DNA from 3 places in the Butyricicoccus sp. genome. Region 2 is predicted to be linked to each of the others. Evidence: predicted binding sites of a transcription regulator. Region 2 holds the regulator's gene; each other region holds the start of a gene.
The links. The regulator NrdR, encoded in region 2, represses ribonucleotide reductase genes. The targets are predictions, from matches to a motif close to CACNANATNTNGTG.
Positions count from the first base shown of each region.

Region 1 (2,270 bases), on a different contig from region 2:
GCACGCGAATGCATAGTGTTTAGGTTGTGAACCAGCGCTTCCATCGCCTGATAGGTGGTCTTGCGGGTCTCCTTATCCGCGTACTTGCGAGCAAACTTCATGCACTTTGCAACCGTCTTTTCGTCGAGCGTCTCGGAAAGTGCCTTCGCCATCGCTTCATCATAGCCGTTGCCGCCTGCCAGACAAGCCCACTTGCCAGTCTCCTGCTCGACACGCTCGGTCAGCGCACGCGCATCGACCTCGTTGTTGTCGTCCTCGCCGAACACCTCAAGGGCCTTGGCGAGATTGTCGCGGAACAGCTTGCGGAAGGTCTTGCGCACACCCGGCGCCATCGAGTAATCGAAGTTTGGCACGCTCTGACCGCCGTGCTGGTCATTCTGGTTGGACTGGATGGCGATGCACGCCAGCGCGGAGTACGAACGGATGTCGTTCGGCTCGCGCAGGAAGCCGTGACCGGTGGAAAAACCGTCGCGGAACAGCTTCAGCAGGTCAATCTGACAGCAGGTGGTGGTCAGCGTCAGAAAATCCAGATCGTGGATATGGATATCGCCCTCGCGGTGCGCCTTGGCATGCGCCGGATCGAGGATAAACATCTCATAGAACTGCTTGGCGCCCTCGGAGCCGTACTTGAGCATGGTGCCCATCGCGGTATCACCGTCGATGTTGGCGTTCTCTCGCTTGACGTCGTTCTCGAGCGAGGACTTGAACGTCAGGTCCTCGTACACCTTCATCAGACGGGTGTTCATCTCACGCACGCGGGTGCGCTCGTTGCGGTACAGGATGTACTTCTTGGCTGTGCGGGCATGTCCGCTTTCGATCAGAACCTTCTCAACAGTGTCCTGCACCTGTTCAACGGTGGGAGTTTCGGTTCCAGCAGTCTCCTCTAGCGTTTTTTCGACCTGCTCTGCCAGCTCCTGCGCCATATCGTGATCCTGGCCGCCGGAGGCCTGTGCTGCGCCGAAAATTGCATTTGTGATCTTGTCGATCTCAAAGGGAGCCATGCGCCCGTCCCGCTTGACGATCTGCTGAATCATAAAGAAAAATCCCTCTCTCATACAAAAACCGCCTAACGGCGATTTCTTAATTATTTACTAAATTATGTAGTGGTGCATTCAATATCGCACAACATCTTGTGTCTGCTTATCTCTTGCTTATATATTCTACCGCCGAAACACCGCCCTGTCAAGGCGCTAAATTCTTTTTGGCACATTTGCAAGAAAAGCACTATTTTTATTGGAGCATTCTCTAAACTTTTCCTCTTGACTCGAAAAATTTATCAGAAAAGCGCGACAAATTCCACAAAGTTTCTCCTTTATTTTCTCCGTGGTAATTTCTCCCGCAAAAAAGCGGATACACTATATATGGTATCCGTTCTATTCCCATCACAAGCCGAAAAAAGAACCCCGGAACAGGATTCCGAGGTTCTTTGGTTTCGATCAGAAAATGATCTTATGCCTTGCCGTTGCAGCCCAGAACATTGATCAGCTTGTGGGTAACCATGTCCTTGACAGCCTGACGAGCCGGCTTCAGGTACTGGCGCGGGTCGAAGTGATCCGGATGCTCAGCGAAGTGCTCGCGGATAGAAGCGGTGATAGCCAGACGAATATCGGAGTCGATATTGATCTTGCAGACGGACAGCTGTGCAGCGTGACGCAGCTCTTCCTCCGGAATGCCGATTGCATCCGGCATCTTGCCGCCGAACTTGTTGATCTTGTCAACAAACTCACGCGGTACGGAAGAGGAACCGTGCAGTACGATCGGGAAGCCCGGCAGACGCTTGGAAACTTCCTCGAGTACGTCGAAACGCAGCGGAGGCGGAACCAGAATGCCCTGCTCGTTGCGGGTGCACTGATCCGGGGTGAACTTGTAAGCGCCGTGAGAGGTGCCGATTGCGATAGCCAGAGAGTCACAGCCGGTGCGGGTTACGAACTCCTCAACCTCTTCCGGATGGGTGTAGGAGGAATCCTCAGCGGAAACCTTAACGTCATCCTCTACGCCAGCCAGGGTGCCGAGCTCAGCCTCGACAACAACGCCGTGAGCGTGAGCGTACTCTACAACCTTCTTGGTCTCCTCAACGTTCTCGTCGAACGGACGGGAGGAGCAGTCGATCATAACGGAGGAGAAACCGCCGTCGATGCAGGCCTTGCAGGTCTCGAAGTCCGGGCCGTGGTCCAGGTGCAGAGCGATCGGAATGTCCGGGCACTCCAGAACAGCAGCCTCTACCATCTTAACGAGGTAGGTGTGGTTTGCGTAAGCGCGTGCGCCCTTGG
Region 1 covers NZ_CDRQNY010000012.1:57,650-59,919, reverse strand. The annotation lists gene ACWVX6_RS06015 (anaerobic ribonucleoside triphosphate reductase) at 1-1,034, opposite strand, end outside; gene fba (class II fructose-1,6-bisphosphate aldolase) at 1,450-2,270, opposite strand, start outside.
Region 1: the regulator NrdR is predicted to act here: its motif matches at 1,122-1,135, upstream of ACWVX6_RS06015 (anaerobic ribonucleoside triphosphate reductase).

Region 2 (2,270 bases):
GACACGCTCGTCCAGCAGCGCGACTGCCTGCTCCAGCCTGAAGGTTCGGGTGATGAGGTTATTGTGCTTTTCGACCTTCTTTTCAAGCTGCTCGATGCGGTAATTGACCAGCTTGCCGGAGACGATAATGCCGCCGGCCGTGCCCGCCAGCGTCCCCAGCAGGCTCAGTCCCGCAATGATGATCTCAGCTGACACGTTTTCACCTCCTTGCTTCGCATAAGTGCCTGCACTTATACGCCGTTCGGCGGCGAAAATTGACCACGAATGGTCAACTCGGTCGAAAATTCTTCTTATTTTTTTATTTCTCTTTGAGCGCACCCTTTTTGATGTTCGCCTGCAGAATGGTATCCGTCAGCTTATACAGGTACGCCGAGCCTTTCTCCGTGCGGCTCTGGCGGCCGTAGACCTGCTTTGCGGTCACATCGTGGTCGGCCCAGTCGCTGCCGCCGTTGCTGTTGTTGAGCAGGAGCGGCTGCAGATTGTCCATCGCGTGGGCAAAGTGCGCCTCGGCGGTCTCGTCGGCCTCAAATTCGTCAAAAACAGCCATCAGCCCGCGTTTCTGGTCGTCTGGCAGAAGCGAATAAATGCGCTGCTTTGCCGCGTCCTCGCGTGCCTTCTGCGTCTTCAGGCCGTCGGCGTCGTAGGCGTAGGTGTCGCCTGCGTCAATCTCCACCACATCGTGCAGCAGGCACATGAGCATGACGCGCGCCACATCCACCGGCTCGTTGGAATATTCCTGCAGCAGGTACGCCATGACAGCCATGTGCCATGCGTGCTCGGCGTCGTTCTCGCGGCGGCCGTGGCCGGAGAGATGCGTCTGCCGGAAAATGTTCTTCTCCTTGTCGATCTCGAGAATGAAATTCAGCTGTTTCTGCAGCCGTTCGTCCATAAATCCATCTTCCTTTCGATATGAAAAAACGGGTACAGCCTGCGCCATACCCGCCGAATTATTTATCTTTGAGGAGCGTGTTCAGCTCTTCCATAAAGGTGTTGATGTCCTTAAACTGGCGGTAGACCGAGGCAAACCGCACATACGCGACCTCATCAACCTTACGCAGCTGCTCCATGACAAGCTCACCGATGACCTTGCTGGAGACCTCGCTTTCGAGCGAGCCGAACAGCTTCTGCTCGACGTGATCGACGATCTGTTCCAGCTGCATCAGCGAAACCGGGCGTTTCTCGCACGCCTTCACCAGACCGTTGAGCAGCTTCTGGCGGTCATACGCCTGCCGAGTGCCATCGCGCTTGATCAGCATAAGCGGCATGCGCTCCACCGTCTCGTAGGTGGTAAAGCGTTTTCCGCAGTGGAGACATTCACGCCGGCGGCGGATGCTGGTACCCTCGTCCGTCGGACGGGAGTCCACGACCTTGCTGTCTTCAAAGCTGCAAAATGGGCACTTCATCGTACTTCCCCCTTGTGAACACCGCTTCACGCGCGTGGTTTGTTATCTGTCTGCTGTTATTATACTACGCGGGGTGCTGTTAAGTCAATTTTTTATTGTGATAAAGCGGCACCTTTTCCTGCACTGCCCTCCGGACGCAAAAAAGGCACCCGAACGGGTGCCTTTTCGATAGTCGTTAGATCTTGCGGCGGCGGCGGAACTTCTTACGGAAGAAGCCCCACAGACCGGTAGACAGCATAACGGACGACCAGCCGCCGGCCAGGATACCGACGATCAGCGGCAGGGTGAACTGCTTGAGCGACGGAACACCGAGGATGTATACCATGCCGATGGTGAACAGCGTGGTAAGCGTGGTGTTGATGGTACGGCCCATGGTCTGCCAGATGCTCTTCTCGCCGATGACCTCGAACGGCTCCTTGCGCGCGGTGCGAAGGTTCTCACGAACGCGGTCGAATACGATGATGGACGCGTTGATGGAGTAGCCGAGGATGGTCAGTGCAGCAGCAATGAAGTTGCTGTCGAGCGGAATCTGCAGCAGAACGTAAACGCTCAGCATAACGAGCAGGTCGTGAACCAGGCAGCAGATCGCAGCCAGACCACTGGTCAGCTCGAAGCGGAAGGTGATGTACACCAGCATCAGCAGGATTGCAAGGATCGAGCAGATGAATGCCGAACGCTGCAGGTCGCTGCCGACAGAAGCGGATACGTCGTTGTTGTTGAGGATATCGGTATCAGCAAGGCTGTACTTCTCCAGCATCTTGTCGATCACGGCAGCACGCTGCTCGGAATCGATCGAGGTGGAGCGGATCAGCACGTCCTCGTTGCCATCACCGGAGGAGGTTACAGAGGATGCGTCCACACCGGTTG
Region 2 covers NZ_CDRQNY010000016.1:42,663-44,932, reverse strand. The annotation lists gene ACWVX6_RS07085 (hypothetical protein) at 1-195, opposite strand, end outside; gene ACWVX6_RS07080 (HD domain-containing protein) at 299-889, opposite strand; gene nrdR (transcriptional regulator NrdR) at 948-1,403, opposite strand; gene secD (protein translocase subunit SecD) at 1,579-2,270, opposite strand, start outside.

Region 3 (2,270 bases), on a different contig from region 2:
GCTGTGCTGCGCTTCCAGCCGGTCAATGAGCTGCTTCTCCTTATTCATCGCTCTGCACATTGGAGTACGCGGTCTTGACGCTGATGCCGTCCAGATTGCCGATTTTGCCGGACAAAGCTGAAATCACATCCTGCGGCGCATCAATGGCGATGGACACAATGTTGATATTGCGCGCTCGATAGGGAATACCCATGCGCCCGATGATATAGCTGCCGTACTCATGCAGCAGGGTATTGAGCCGTTCCACAGAATCCGTGTTCTCTACCACGATTCCCATGACGGCAACTCTTGTTTGCATAAAAACACCTCGGAATAAAAAATAACTGCGTCCTCTGAAAGACGCAGTCCGATACAGATATAAACGGCGCTTCCGTGCAAGAAACGCTGCAATACGATATGGACGGCTCCTTTCATGCAGAATCTGCGGACGCAGAGGCTTACTGTCAGGATCGCTACATCTATTATAGAGGATAGTCGGCAGACCCGCAAGCAAAACCGACGATTTTGTGCAAAGAATTATTTTCGCAAAAATATGTATGATATTTTTGTCGAATTTTATCCTTCCAAATCTATATCTTGTATGGTACAATGCAATAGCGGCACATGATATATGGGTATGCACTTTTACGCTTTGCCTGTAAACAGCAGTGCTTTTTTGTTCGCTTTTTATCGGACAATATGATATAATGATGAACGTATGAAATTTAGAGAGGAAGAACAACACATGGTTCGAGTTGTCAAAAAGGATCACACCAAAGAACCGTTTAACATCCAGAAGGTTGTTATCGCCGTCAATAAGTCGGCAAACCGTGTCCTCTACAACTTTACAGAGGATGAGTTGAAGTCGATCTGCAATCATGTCGAGGGTTATATCCGTGACCATCACATGACCGAGATTCAGATCTGGCAAATGCACAACATCGTTGAGTCTGCACTTGAGTCGGTGCAGCCGGAGGTTGCCAAAAGCTACCGCGACTACCGCAACTATAAGCAGGATTTTGTCGGCATGCTGGACAGCGTATACCAGAAAAGCCAGTCTATCATGTATATCGGCGATAAGGAAAATTCCAACACGGATTCTGCGCTGGTCTCCACTAAGCGCAGCCTGATCTTCAATCAGCTCAACAAGGAGCTATACCAGAAGTTCTTTATGAACACCGAGGAACTGCAGGCCTGTCGGGACGGCTACATTTACGTCCACGATATGTCGGCACGCCGCGATACCATGAACTGCTGCCTGTTTGATGTAGCGAGTGTCCTCAAGGACGGCTTTGAGATGGGCAATCTGTGGTACAACGAGCCGAAAACACTTAATGTTGCATTTGACGTGATCGGTGATATCGTGCTTTCCGCTGCAAGCCAGCAGTATGGCGGCTTTACCGTGCCGTCGGTCGATCTGCTGCTCGAGCCGTATGCCGAGCGCAGCTACAAAATGCTGACCGAGAAGTATACTCGTCTGGGACTGGATGCTGATACGGTCGAGAAGGAAGTTATGGCGGACATTCTCAACGACTTTGAGCAGGGCTTCCAGGGCTGGGAGTACAAGTTCAACACGGTAGCATCCAGCCGCGGCGACTATCCGTTCATCACCATGACAATGGGAACCGGCACCGGTCGTTTTGCCAAGCTGGCCTCCATTACCATGCTGAATGTACGCCGCAAGGGGCAGGGCAAAAAAGGCCAGAAAAAGCCGGTCCTGTTCCCAAAGATCGTATTCCTGTACGATGAGAACTTGCACGGTCCCGGCAAGCTGCTCGAGGATGTATTTGAAGCCGGTATCCTGTGCTCGTCCCGTGCGATGTATCCGGACTGGCTGTCGCTGACCGGTGAAGGCTATGTGCCGAGTATGTATAAGAAGTACGGCGCGATCATCAGTCCGATGGGCTGCCGCGCGTTCCTGTCTCCGTGGTACGAGCGCGGCGGCATGAAGCCCGCTGATGAGAGCGACAAGCCGGTATTTGTCGGTCGCTGGAACATTGGCGCGGTATCGCTGCACCTGCCGATGATCTACGCTAAGGCACAGCAGGAGAGCCGTCCGTTCCGCGAGGTGCTGGACTACTATCTGGAGCTTATCCGCAAGCTGCACATCCGCACCTATGCATACCTGGGGGAGATGCGTGCATCTACCAATCCGTTGGCGTACTGCGAGGGCGGCTTCTACGGCGGACATCTCAAGCCGTCGGACAAGATCAAGCCGATCATGAAAACCGCTACCGCATCGTTCGGCATTACTGCACTCAACGAGCTGCAGGAACTGTACAACGGTAAAT
Region 3 covers NZ_CDRQNY010000002.1:92,814-95,083, reverse strand. The annotation lists gene hydE ([FeFe] hydrogenase H-cluster radical SAM maturase HydE) at 1-48, opposite strand, end outside; gene ACWVX6_RS01320 (TM1266 family iron-only hydrogenase system putative regulator) at 41-298, opposite strand; gene nrdD (anaerobic ribonucleoside-triphosphate reductase) at 725-2,270, shown strand, end outside.
Region 3: the regulator NrdR is predicted to act here: its motif matches at 568-581, upstream of nrdD (anaerobic ribonucleoside-triphosphate reductase).